DNA from 3 places in the Sphingobium sp. PAMC28499 genome. Region 1 is predicted to be linked to each of the others. Evidence: riboswitches for the same ligand, from Rfam matches in the RefSeq annotation. Region 1 holds a riboswitch; each other region holds the start of a gene.

Region 1 (4,207 bases):
GGCGCCCCCAGCACGCAATCGAGCGGATCGAAATCGAGGCCCAGATCATCGGCCAGCGCCCGCAGCAACGACGCCTGCCCCGGATGATCCAGACCGCGCGGCGTGCGCGCCAGCGCGATCAGCAGGTCGCGCCGCAGCCGCCCGTCCGGCGAGGCGGTGAAGACATGCAGCCCGTCGCGGATCTGCAATTCCTTGAGCTCACACAGATAATTGTCGATCGCGGCGAGCGCGTCGTCATCGTCGCCGGCGGCGCCCGCATCCTTGTCCAGCCCCTGGCTGCGGGCAAGGTCGATGATATCGCGGCGCAGCCGGTCGAGCCGGCGCGGGTCCATGCCGGCGGCAAGATAATATTCGTCCACCAGCGCTTCCAGCTGCTTGAGCGGCCCATAGCTTTCCGCCCGCGTCAGCGGCGGGGTCAGATGGTCGAGGATGACGGCGCCGATGCGGCGCTTGGCCTGTGTCCCCTCGCCCGGATCGTTGACGATGAAGGGATAGAGTTGCGGCATCGGCCCGGCGCAGATTTCGGGGAAGCAATCGGCCGAGAGCGACACCGCCTTGCCCGGCAGCCATTCCAGATTGCCATGCTTGCCGACATGGACCAGCGCCTGCGCGCCGAAATCCTGCGCCAGCCAGACATGGAAAGCGAGATAGGCGTGCGGCGGCGGCAGCGCCGGGTCATGATAGCTGCTCTTGGGATCGATATTGTAACCGCGCGCCGGCTGCACCGCGATCGCGACATGGCCGAAACGATGGACCGCAAGGCGAAAGGCACCGTCCCGCACGAAGGGATCGGCTTCAGGCGCGCCCCAGCGATCGACCATGGCGTCACGCGCGCTGTCGGGCAGAGCGGCCAAGGCAGCGCGATAGACATCAAGCGACAGGCTGACCTCGCCCGGCCGATCCAGCGACGCCCGGTCATTGGTGACGCTGCCGGTCATCAGCCGCATCAGCGCAGCGCCATCGCGCGGGGCGTCGCCGATCGCATAGTCGGCCTCGCCCAATTGGCGCAGGATCGCGGCGGCGCTGGCCGGCGTGTCGAGGCCGACGCCATTGCCGATCCGCCCGTCGCGATTGGGATAATTGGCCAGCACTAGCGCGACCCGGCGCTCCGCCGGCGCAGTGCGGCGCAGCGCCGCCCAGTTGCACGCCAGATCGGCGACGAAGGCGACCCGGTCGGGTGCCACGCGCGGCACGACGATGCCGCACTGGGTGCGTTCATCGAACCGCTCGGCCGCCTTGAAGGCTACGGCGCGGGTGAAGAGGCGCCCGTCCACTTCGGGCAGGGCGACATTCATCGCCAGGTCGCGCGGACCAAGACCACGGGCGGACCCGCGCCAGCTGCCTTCCTCGACCCCGGCAAAGGCGGTCTGCAGGATCGGGCAGTCGGCCTGTTCCAAGATGCCCGGCACGCGCGGTTCGGACGACGACGAGGCGGCAAAGCTGGTCGCATTGACGATGATGTCGGGCGCGATGTCGGCCAGCAGCCCGCCGAGCCAGTCGCGCACGAACGGCTCGCGTAGCGCGCGGACATGCACGGCGGCGACATTGAAGCCGCGCGCGCCAAGCGCCGCGACCATCGCCTCGACCGCGCTCAGCGTGCCGGCCACCACCAGCGCGCGATAGAAGATCAGCAGCGCCACCGGCCGCCCCTCGACCCAGGTTGCGCGCAATTCGGCCACGCCCGGCCGGTCATGGCCAGGCAGATAGAGGCCCGCGTCGGCAATCGGCAGCGGATGGTCGGGTTCGCCGACATCCGCGCCGGTCAGCCGAGCGGCGCAGCGCAGGAAGGAGAGCGCATTGGCGGTGCCGCCCTGACGCAGATAGTCACGCAACTGTTCGCGCATCGCCGCGGGCACGGTGGAGGCCAGATCCAGCGCCGGGTCGCCCTCCCGCCCGTCGGCGATCGCGGCGAAGGCGATGCCCCGCTCGCGCGCGAACTGCGCAATCTCGTCCACGCCATAAGGCCAGTAGCTCTTGCCGCCGAGCAGGATGACGCAGACGAAGCGCGCCTTGGCGATCACCTTCTCGACATAGAGATCGACCGAATAGGGATGTTTGAGCTGCAGCAGATTGGCCAGCCGCACGCTCGGCGCGTCATCGGGCAGGCGCGCGGCAGCGGCGGCGAAACAGGCCAGATCGCTGTCCGCCACGGTCAGGATGACGATGTCGCCGGGCGGCTGATCGAGGTCGATCGCCTCCTCGCCGTCGCTGATCGTTCCCGGCGTGGCGGACAGGAGATGCATCAGCCGAGCACGGCCTGGATGTCGGCCTCGATCGCGGCGCGGTCCAGCCCCTTCTGGCCGATCACCACCAGCTGGGTCCGGCGCGCCTCCCCCGCCTGCCAGGGGCGGTCGAAGAAATGCTGGATGCGCGGGCCGACCGCCTGCACCACCAGACGCATCGGCTTGCCGGCAACCGCGACCATGCCCTTGACGCGCAGCACGTCATGGGCGGCGATCAGCGCGGATAGCGCCTGCACCAACGTGTCGGGATCGGCCACCGCATCGCCGCTGACGACGAAGCTGTCGAAATCATCATGGTCATGATCCTCGCCCTCCGCCTCATGGTGCGAGGGGCGGGCGTCGAGATCATCCTCGGCCGCTGCGACGATGCCCAGCAGCGCGCCGATATCGACCGCACCATGGGCGGCGCGGACGATCTTCACGCCGGGCCGCGTCTCGGCATCGACCTGCGCCTCGACAGCGGCCAGCGTGTCGGCATCGACCAGGTCGCTCTTGTTCAGCACCACCATGTCGGCGCAGGCGAGCTGATCCTCGAACAATTCCTCCAGCGGGCTGTCATGGTCCAGATTGGGGTCGGCGGCGCGCGCCGCGGCGAGCGCCGCCTCGTCGGTGGCGAAGCGACCGGCGGCGACCGCATCGGCGTCGATCAGCGCGACGACGCCGTCCACCGTGGCGCGGGTGCGGATGTCGGGCCACTGGAACGCCTTGACCAGCGGCTTGGGCAGGGCCAGCCCCGAGGTTTCGATGATGATATGGTCGGGCGGGCTCGGCCGGTCGAGCAGGGCGGTCATGGTCGGCAGGAAATCGTCGGCCACGGTGCAGCAGATGCAACCATTGGCCAGTTCGACAATATCCTCTTCAGGACAGGCGGCGTCGTTGCAGCCCTTCACCAGTTCGCCGTCGACGCCGACATCGCCAAATTCATTGATGATGAGGGCGAGGCGGCGCCCCTTCGCATTTTCCAGCAGATGGCGGATCAGCGTGGTCTTGCCCGCGCCCAGAAAGCCGGTGATGACGGTGGTCGGAATCTTGGCAGATGCAGTGTTGGCCATGACAAATACTCGCGCGCCGGAGCAACCGGGGCGGGAGCGAACCGGGCGCGCACGCACGGCCGGCCGGCATCGCGGACGGGCGCTTGTTCGCCCGCAGATGCGTGACCGCGCGGCTCCAGCCGCCAACCTGTCGCTCAGACGGAACACCGTGCCCCGGCCATCCCCTGGACCAAAGCAAGAGCGACCTAAACGCTGGCAGGTCTCCTGGCTTGCGGGTCATAGCGGGAGGAACGGCCTTCCCAGGCCTCGCAGGATTTAGCGTCCGGCCCAGTGGCTGCTGATCCCGCATCGGGGACAGCTTTGTTCATCACGCTCGCCGCTCACAGTTGCAGGGACAGCTGCGGACTTGGATGCCATGGCATCCGCACCGCCTTCCCATTTTAAGCCCCCGTGGGGGCACCGGCGCGATCATGTCGGGACGATGCGAAGCGCCGTCCCTGGGCCGGTTCCTAGTCGCTTTGGGCAGCGGTGACAATCCAGCCATCGGCGATGGCGAGCGGCCAGAGCGCGATGCGCTGACCGACACAGGGGCCGCCGACACAGACACCATCGTCGCGGCGGAAAATGGCGCCGTGCCAGCTGCATCTGATATGGCTACCATCGGGGGTCAGATAATCGTCCAACTGCTGCGCCAGCGGCAGGCCGGCATGGGGGCATTGGTCGACAAAGCCGGCGACCTGATCGCCATCCCGCACGGCAAATCCATGAAAGCGGCCGGCGCGCATCTGCAGCACGAAATTGCGCGCCTTGCCGTCGGCAATCTCGTCGATCGGGCAGAGGCGCACGCCGGCCGGCGTCGCGAACAGGTGCTTGTCAGTGTCACTCATGCATCGGCGTCGGGCTGGCGATCGGGGTGCGCGGCGGCAAAGGCGGGGAGCGCGCATGCCGCCGCGTCCACGGCGCACAGCCGCG
Region 2 (4,207 bases), 690 kb from region 1:
CCCGGCGCCATGGTCAGATGGACGCCACGCACCGCCAGATGGCGACCCAGCCGGACGTCCAGTTGCTCGGTCGACAGGGTCACCATAGCCGCCGCTCCCGCATCAGGTGAATGAGGAAGACCGGCACACCAAGGATCGCGGTCAGCACGCCCAGTTTCAGCTCGCTGCTGGTCGGGATGATGCGCACGCCGATATCGGCCAGGGTCAGCAGCACCGCGCCGCCCAGCATGGACGGCAACAGCAGCGCGGACGGCGAGCGATCGGTCAGCGGTCGCACCAGATGCGGCACGATCAGGCCGACGAAGCCGATCGATCCGGTCACCGCCACCGCGCCGCCGACGCCGATCGCGACGCCCGCCATCAGCCGCAGCCGCGCCCGCGACAGGTCGACGCCCAGCGCCCGCGCGCCATCCTCGCCCAGGGTCAGCGCGTCGAGCGCGCGTCCGTCATAAAGCAGCAGCGCCGCGCCAACCGCGATGCAGGGCAGCGCCAGCAGCAGATGGTCGATGCTGCGATTTTCCAAGCTCCCCATCAGCCAGCTCATGATCTCCATCGCGGCAAAGGGATTGGGCGACAGGTTGAGCGCCAGGCTGATCCCCGCCCCCGCCAGCGTCGCGACGGCGATCCCGGCCAGGATCAGCGTCAACGGGCTTTCCGACGGCCCGGCAAGCAGGAACAGCGCGCCGATCGCCGCCAGCGCGGTGACGATCGCCAGCAGCGGCAACGCCATCGGGTGCAGTTCGGACAGGCCGAAATAAAGCGCGATCACCGCCCCCAGCGCCGCCGCATTGGACACGCCCAGCACGGCGGGTTCGGCCAGCGGATTGCGCAGATAGCCCTGCAATGCCGCGCCGGACAGGCCCAGCATGCCGCCGACCAGCAGGCCGATCGCCATGCGCGGCAGGCGCAGGTCGATCACGATCGCCCGCGCCACCATGTCGCCGCCGCCGGCCAGCACCGCCAGGATGCGCGCCGGCGCGATCGTCACCGTTCCCAGCGCGACCGACGCGATAGCCGCGACCAGCAGCAGGGCAATCAGCCCCGGCAGCAACAGAGGATGCCGCCGCCCCTTAGAAGCGGACACGCACGCCGCCATAGGCCGACCGGCCATAGGTGCCATAGCCATAGGCGGTGGCGTAATCCGCATCGAACAGATTGTCGATCCGGCCATAGACTTCCAGATGGTCGCCCATGGGGAAGGACGCGCGCAGGCCAGCCAGCGCATAGCCGTCGAGCCGGCGGGTGTTGGCCGTGTCGTCATAGCTGTCGCCGACCATGGTCAGGGTCGCGCCGGTCGACAGGCCGAAGGACCAGAGATAGTCGGCCGACAGGCTGACCGCATTGGCGGCGCGGCGCGGCAGGCGATTGCCATCGGTGGCCCCGCCCGACCGGTCGCGCGCATCGACATAGCTGTAGGAGGCCGCCACCGTCAGCGCCTCGACCGGCTTCAGCGTCAGCGTCGCTTCCACGCCCTTGGCGCGGGTCCGGTCCAGATTGCCATAGGTGTAGGTCGCATAGTCATAATTGATCTGGTTGCGGGTGTCGCGCCGGAAGGCGGTCAGCGACAGCACGGCCTTGTCCCCGTCCAGGCTCTGGTCGAAGCCGATATCATAGCTTTTCGAGCGCTCCGGCCGCAGCGCGCTGTTGCCGCTATAAGTGTCGTAAAGCTGATAGAGGGACGGCGCCTTGAAGCCCTCGCCATAGGAGAGGCGGATATTCGTCGCGCCGGCGTTCGGCGTGTAATTGGCGTTGGCACCAAAGGTGGTCGCGCCGCCGAACTGGCTATGATCGTCATGGCGCAGCCCACCAGTGACGGCGAGGCCGGCAAGCGGCTTCACCACCGCCAGCGCATAGACGCTGTCGATGTTCGCCTTCGCGCTCGCTATGTCGCCAAAGCCGAAATACTCATAGTCCGGCCGCTCATGCTCATAGCCGAAGATCAGCTTGGCCTGATCCACCGGGGCATAGACGCCCTCATATTCGAACCGCAGATTGGTGCCCGAATAGCCATAGTCCGGGTCAGTGCCGCGCACGAAATAATAGTCGCGATCGTTGCGCAGCCAGGTGACGGCGGCCCGATTGGTCAGCTTGCCGTCGAGCAGCGCCAGATTGATTCCGGCATAGCCGACATATTGGTCCAGCTTGCTGACGTCGCTGCTGTCGGCCGGCGCGCCGAAGAAACTGTCATAGTCGAGATCGGCATGGATATAGTAACCGCGCAGGTCGAGGCTCAGGCTGTCGGAAAAGGCGATCTTCAGCTTGGCGTTGGTGGCGATATTCTCATAGCCATCCTTCTCCACGCCGCCGAAGGATCGGCCGACCGAGGAAATGCCGTCGGTGTTGAAATAGGCGACGCCAACGCCGCCCGACACCGCGCCGCGCGTGCCCGACACATCGGCCTTGGCATTCAGCGTATCGCTATAGCCATAATCGGCCGAGGCATTGACCTCGAAACCCTCGCTCGGCGCGCCGGTCATCACATTGACCACGCCGCCGATCGCCTGGCTGCCATAGACCACCGAGTTGGAGCCGCGCAGCACTTCGATCCGGCGGATATTGCCGGTCAACAGATGGCCGAAATCATAGCCGTCGCCGATGCCGCTCGGGTCGTTGACCTTGACCCCGTCGATCAGCACCAGCGTCTGGGTCGTCTCCGCGCCGCGCAGCGACACGCCGGTCACGCCGCCGGTGGAACCGTTGCGGCTGAAGCGGACGCCCGGCGTGGTGGCGAGCAGGTCGACGACATCGACCGCCTGGCGCGTCCTGATCGTGTCGGCATCGATCACCGTGATCGCCTGGCCGACCTCGTCGCGCGGCTGTGCGATGCCCGAAGCGGTGACGACGATATCGTCATCCTGGGCCAATGCCGGCGTAGCGGTCAGCAGCGCGATCAGCGAAATCCCCAACGTCTTCATTTTATCGTCCCCCGGCGTCCGTCGATTTGGAACCGGGGCGTCCGCACAAGCGGTCGCTGCGTGAGGATCGGGAAGACGCCAGCGCCCCGCCCCACGCACCGATGCGGCCCCGGCCGCCATGGGCGTCGCTCGACGGAAACACCGCGCCATGGCCATCCCCTGGGCCAGGGCAAGAGCGACCAGACGCCGGCAGGTCTCCTGGCTCGCGGGTCAGGGCAGCGATGCGCCAGCCTTCCCGGACCTGTCGGTCCAGTGGCCGGTTCCGGCCCTCCCCTTTTGAAGAGCCTGGGAACCCTGCGCATCGCGCTCACCGCTTACAGTTGCAGGGACAGCCGCGGATTTGGAAGGGCTGCGCCCCCCGCACCGCATTCCCGTTTTCAGCCCTTGCGGGCACCGGCGCGATCATGCGCGTCCGGGGCTTTTGACCGCCCCGGCGCGCGGCCCCCATAAGCCAAAGCACAAGCCCTGCCAAGCGGGCCAGGATCGCCCCGGCGGATCGTTGCGCGGCGCCGGCGGGCGGCTATGCAGGGGCCTCTGACCCAAGGAGCCGACATGACCGATTCGCCAGATCTATCCTTGATGGCCATCACTGCCGCCGACGTCGCCGATGCCGCGCGGCTGATCGCGCCGGCGGCGGTCCGCACCCCGCTGATCGAGAATGCCGCGCTCAACGATCATTGCGGCCGGCGGGTGCTGGTGAAGTTCGAGGGCGCCCAGCATAGCGGATCGTTCAAGTTCCGTGGCGCCTATAACCGCCTCGCCCGGCTGAACGCTGCGGAACGGGCGGCGGGCGTCGTCGCCTGGTCCTCGGGCAACCATGCCCAGGGCGTCGCCTTCGCCGCCCGCCTGCTCGGCATTCCCGCCACGATCGTGATGCCGGCCGATGCCCCGGCGATCAAGACCGCCAACACCCGCGCGCTCGGCGCAGAGGTCGTCCCCTACGACCGCTTCACCCAGAGCCGTGAGGAAATCGCCACCGCCCTTGCAACCGAACGCGGCGCCACCCTCGTCCCCTCCTTCGACGATCCCTTCATCATCGCCGGCCAGGGCACGATCGGCCTCGAAATATTGGAGCAGGCCCAGGCCGTCGGCGCTGACCTCGCACAGATACTCGTCTGCTGCGGTGGCGGCGGGCTGGTCGCGGGCACGGCCACGGCGGTCAAGGCCGCCCGCCCCGACATCAGCGTCTATGCGGTCGAGCCCGCCGGTTTCGATGATACCGCCCGCTCGCTCGCCAGCGGCATGCGCGAAACCGTCTCGCCCGACGCGCGCAGCATCTGCGACGCCCTGCT
Region 3 (4,207 bases), 1.2 Mb from region 1:
CGCTGGCGCCGGGCGACCGCTACCCGGCCGAGGCGGACGCCGCCAACTGGCACGAGATGCTCTATGTGGTGGAAGGGGTGCTGACGGTCGAGATGGATGCCGGCACGCGCACGATCGCGGCGGGCGACTTCCTCATCTTCAGCAGCGACCGCCCCTATGTCTTCGTCAATCGCGGAACGGACCTGCTGCGCTTCGTGCGCAACGTGGTGTTCTAGGCAGCGCGGACGAATGCCGGGAGGGGCGGGGTGCGGACTGGCCCTTGTCCCGTCATGCCAGCGAAGGCTGGCATCTCAGGCCGGCGCACGCGGCATAAACGGATAGCGCTAGACGGCTGGCCTCTTTCTGCTGCCGCCTGATACCCCAGCCTTCGCTGGGGTGACGGAGTTGGGTGGGAAGGGGACAGTCGGCTATCTTTCGAGGAACGCGCTTAGCTGTCGTTCCCGATCCCTTCATATTTTATGCCATCCGGCAGGGCTGTCATCGCCTTTAAGCGTCCGTCTCCGAGATAGATCAGATAGCAATTACCGGCGAAAGACACTCTTCTGGCTATTTCGCTACTGGGACATGCGAGTGCGAGGCGATCAATTTCCACTTTGGACCAGCTATAATTGAGCCTGCCATCCTTAATTTTGATGCCCTTAATTTCCTGAATCCAGTGCGCTTGAGCAAACGGCATTGCTCGACCAGCCCTGATGGGAAATGGCGCGGACCAATAATCATAGTCCTGATGAAGATATTGAACAGAGATGGGCCTTGAAGCGTGATTATCTACAATGGTCGGCCAAGCATCACATGCCGGCAGAAGCAAGAGTGTTGCAATCGCTAGGAATGTCCGCATTCGATAAATCTATGGCGTTCCGTTTGCGGCCGCAAGTGGTCGAATTCCGACAATTTCCACATCCGTCACCCTGACGAAAGTCAGAACCCATTCTGGGCTACGGCGGATGGGGAGCGCTGAAGCGATCCCGGATCAAGCCTGTCCTGAGCCTGTCGAAGGGGCCGGGATGACGAAGAGGGAAATAGCCACTTCCAGTCGCGTCCAGGCCGCCCGGATATAGCCTCGCGGCCCGAGGCCGGGCCTCCCCATGGGGAGGCCCGGCACGTCTCAATGGCTGTCGTTGCGCAGGTCCTTGCCGGCCTGCTCCAGCGAGGCGCCGACATCCTGCTTGGCTTCCTTGCCCTCGCGCTTGGCGTCGTCGGCCGCCCGGTCGGTCGCGGCGCCGATCCGGTCCGCGCCATTGTCGATCGCGGCGCCCGCGCGGTCGAGGCCGTTGTCGATCTTGGCGCCGGCATCGTCGACGGCGTTGCTGACGTCATTGCCGATCGCGGAGCCGGCATTTTCCAGATTGTCCGATGCCTTTTCCGAACAGGCGGACAGGCTCAGTCCCAGGGCGGACAGGGCCGTGATGGCCAGAAGGGGTGCGCGCATGATGTCTCCTCATTGCGTTGGCAAGGCTTGGGCAGCGCCGCATCATATCTGACGCGGCGCTGCCTAATCTCTTGTTGTCGCATCGTTTCAAGCGGAAAACCGGTTCCCACTTTTCCGCACGACGCTCCTAAAAGCGCGGCAGCGGCCATAAGGTTGCGTGGTTTCGCGATCAGCCGCCGCTGAGGCCGAACACCATCGACCGGTCGGCATCGGGGATCAGACCCTCCATCACCCGCCAGAAACCGGTGACGGAACCCTGTCCGGCCTGGGCATAGGCGGCCGCCATCTTCTCGCGCAGCGCGCGGAAAAGCTCGGCCTCCAGTGCGCGGCCGGCGGCGCTGAGGCGCAGCAGTTTCTGCCGCCGGTCGCTGCTGCCGGGCCGGGTCTCGATATAGCCGCGCTCGATCAGGTCATTGAGCACCCGGCCGAGCGATTGCTTGGTGATCGCCAGCAGGCGCAACAGATCCTTCACCGTCAGGTCAGGCTGGCGCGAGATGAAATAAAGGGCGCGGTGATGGGCGCGGCCCAGGCCCTGCGCCGCCAGCCCCTCGTCGATCGAGCGGGTGAGCGCGGAATAGCCGAAATAGAGCATCTCGATGCCGCGCCGGATTTCGTCCTCGCGCAGGAACAGCGGCGAGGCCGGTGCGATCTGGCTGGGCGAGGGGGTTTGGACGGACATCGGTGCGGGTTTCCGGCTGGAGGGGAGGGGGCGTGGCGTTGATCCCTAAGATGGGTTGGGCGGGAAGGAAAGGGAAAGGCGAAGTCCATCGTCAGGAGGGCTTTTCTTTCGTGCATCAGCCGCTATATGGCGGTCCCGCGCTGACTTGGATCGGCGCATTGCTGGGGCGTCGCCAAGCGGTAAGGCAGCGGCTTTTGATGCCGCCATGCGCAGGTTCGAATCCTGCCGCCCCAGCCATAATTTTCGGTATCCGACGCCGCGTCGCTTTCCTTGCTTCCGGTTTCCGTTTCGGCATCTTCCGTCGGTATGCCTTGGGCGTCGAGCCGGCAGCGGGACTGCCGATACCCATTCCATGTCTTGGCGAAGCCCGATGTTTCGATTAGGGCATCATCGATGCGCCGGTTCATACTGGCGCATTGCATAACTGACGCCGGTGTTCCGCAAGGAACTTAATCGGGAATGCGGTGCGGGGGCCTGGCCCCTTATTCCGTGGCTGTCCCTGCAACTGTAAGCGGATAGCGCGATGCACGAGCCCATGAGGGCAGCCACTGGACAGAGCGTCCGGGAAGGCGTGCATCCCGCAACGACCCGCGAGCCAGGAGACCTGCCGGCGTTTCGGTCGCTCTTGTCCTGACCCAGGGATTGGTCATGGCACGGTCTCTCTTCCGTCTGGGCGGCGAAGCGTGTGGCTGGGGCTGCACGGCCGCGTGGTGTCGGGCGCCTGTCGCGCCTGCCTGCCGCCTCGCGCCGACCGGCGATGCCGGCAAGCCCCGCCTGGTTGCGTCCCGGCGCGCGGAGGATGTGCCTGTGAGCCAGACCGGCGCGGGCAGGGATAGGGCGACCGCGAACCATGCGGTAGCCCACGGGCCGGCCGTTCGGGGCTGGTGTCCCGACGCCTGGCGCCCGATGGCGGCGGGCGACGGGCTGATCGTGCGCGTGAAGCCGCGCCTCGGCCGTCTTTCGGCCGACGACCTGGCGGCGCTGGGCGAAGCGGCGATCGCCCATGGCAACGGCCTGATCGACATGACCCGGCGCGCTAACCTCCAGATCCGCGGCGTGCGCGACGATAGTTGGCGCCCCTTGCTCGACCGGCTGCTCGACCTTGGCCTGGTCGACCACGATGCTCGGCGCGAGGGCGCGCGCATGATGATGGTCGCGCCAGACTGGCGGGCGGGCGACGACAGCCATCGCATCGCCAGCCAGTTGCTTGATCGCCTGGACGAATTGCCGGACTTGCCGGGCAAGATGGGCTTCGTGATCGATGCCGGCGCCGCGCCGCTCCTGCCCGGCGAAGCGGGGGATTTTCGCATCGAACGGGCGCGCGATGGCGGCCTGATCTTACGTGCGGAGGGGCGGGCACAAGGCGTGCCGGTGGATAGCGGCGGCGAAGTGGATGCGCTGCTCGCACTCGCCCGATGGTTCGTGGAGAGCGATGGCGCGCGCGCGGGGCGCATGGCCCGGCATGATGCGCCCCTGCCGGATTGGGCAACGGGCAGGGCAGAGGCCGCGTCGCCGCGCCCGCGACTGGTCCCCGGCGCATGGGATGGCGGCATGGCCTATGGTCTTCCCTTCGGCCGGATCGACGCGCGGCATCTTCTCGACGCGCCGGCCATGCGGCTAACCCCATGGCGCATGCTGCTGGCCGAAGGACAACTGCCAGGCCTGTGCGCCGACGCGGCCGACCCGCTGATCCATGTGGAGGCCTGCCCCGGCGCGCCTGCCTGCCCGCAGGCGAGCGTGGCGACCCGCGACCTCGCCCGCCAACTGGCACCCCATGTGGCGGGCCGCCTTCATGTCTCCGGCTGCGCCAAGGGCTGCGCCAGTTCGATTCCGGCCGACATCGTGCTGACGGGGCGGGACGGGCGCTACGACCTGGCCTTCCATGCCTGCGCAGGATCGGCGCCCGTCCGTCCTGACCTCACCGCCACCGACCTTCTTGCCCATTTCGGAGCCTGTTGATGCCCCATGATTATGAGAGGGACGGCGCGGCGATCTATCGCCAGTCCTTCGCCACCATCCGCGCCGAAGCCGACCTCGGGCGCTTTGCTGCCGAGGAGGAACCGGTCGCAGTGCGCATGATCCATGCCGCGGGCATGGTG

The links. A riboswitch is a leader RNA that binds a small molecule or an ion and turns the genes downstream of it on or off. The one in region 1 is predicted to bind cobalamin.
Region 2: linked by a shared signal. The riboswitch ahead of E5554_RS08005 (TonB-dependent receptor) and the one ahead of cobW (cobalamin biosynthesis protein CobW) in region 1 are both predicted to bind cobalamin.
Region 3: linked by a shared signal. The riboswitch ahead of E5554_RS10695 (cobalamin biosynthesis protein CobG) and the one ahead of cobW (cobalamin biosynthesis protein CobW) in region 1 are both predicted to bind cobalamin.

Annotation. Positions count from the first base shown of each region.
Region 1 is NZ_CP039248.1:964,279-968,485, reverse strand. Features, by position in the region: gene cobN (cobaltochelatase subunit CobN) at 1-2,243, opposite strand, end outside; gene cobW (cobalamin biosynthesis protein CobW) at 2,243-3,295, opposite strand; cobalamin riboswitch at 3,472-3,714, opposite strand; gene E5554_RS04620 (Rieske (2Fe-2S) protein) at 3,745-4,122, opposite strand; gene maiA (maleylacetoacetate isomerase) at 4,119-4,207, opposite strand, start outside.
Region 2 is NZ_CP039248.1:1,650,497-1,654,703, reverse strand. Features, by position in the region: gene E5554_RS08015 (ABC transporter ATP-binding protein) at 1-86, opposite strand, end outside; gene E5554_RS08010 (iron ABC transporter permease) at 80-1,084, opposite strand; gene E5554_RS08005 (TonB-dependent receptor) at 1,071-2,915, opposite strand; cobalamin riboswitch at 3,086-3,328, opposite strand; gene E5554_RS08000 (threonine/serine dehydratase) at 3,468-4,207, shown strand, end outside.
Region 3 is NZ_CP039248.1:2,195,626-2,199,832, forward strand. Features, by position in the region: gene E5554_RS10670 (XRE family transcriptional regulator) at 1-215, shown strand, start outside; gene E5554_RS10675 (hypothetical protein) at 428-838, opposite strand; gene E5554_RS10680 (hypothetical protein) at 1,106-1,429, opposite strand; gene E5554_RS10685 (MarR family transcriptional regulator) at 1,599-2,108, opposite strand; tRNA gene E5554_RS10690 (tRNA-Gln) at 2,271-2,345, shown strand; cobalamin riboswitch at 2,523-2,735, shown strand; gene E5554_RS10695 (cobalamin biosynthesis protein CobG) at 3,015-4,067, shown strand; gene E5554_RS10700 (precorrin-8X methylmutase) at 4,067-4,207, shown strand, end outside.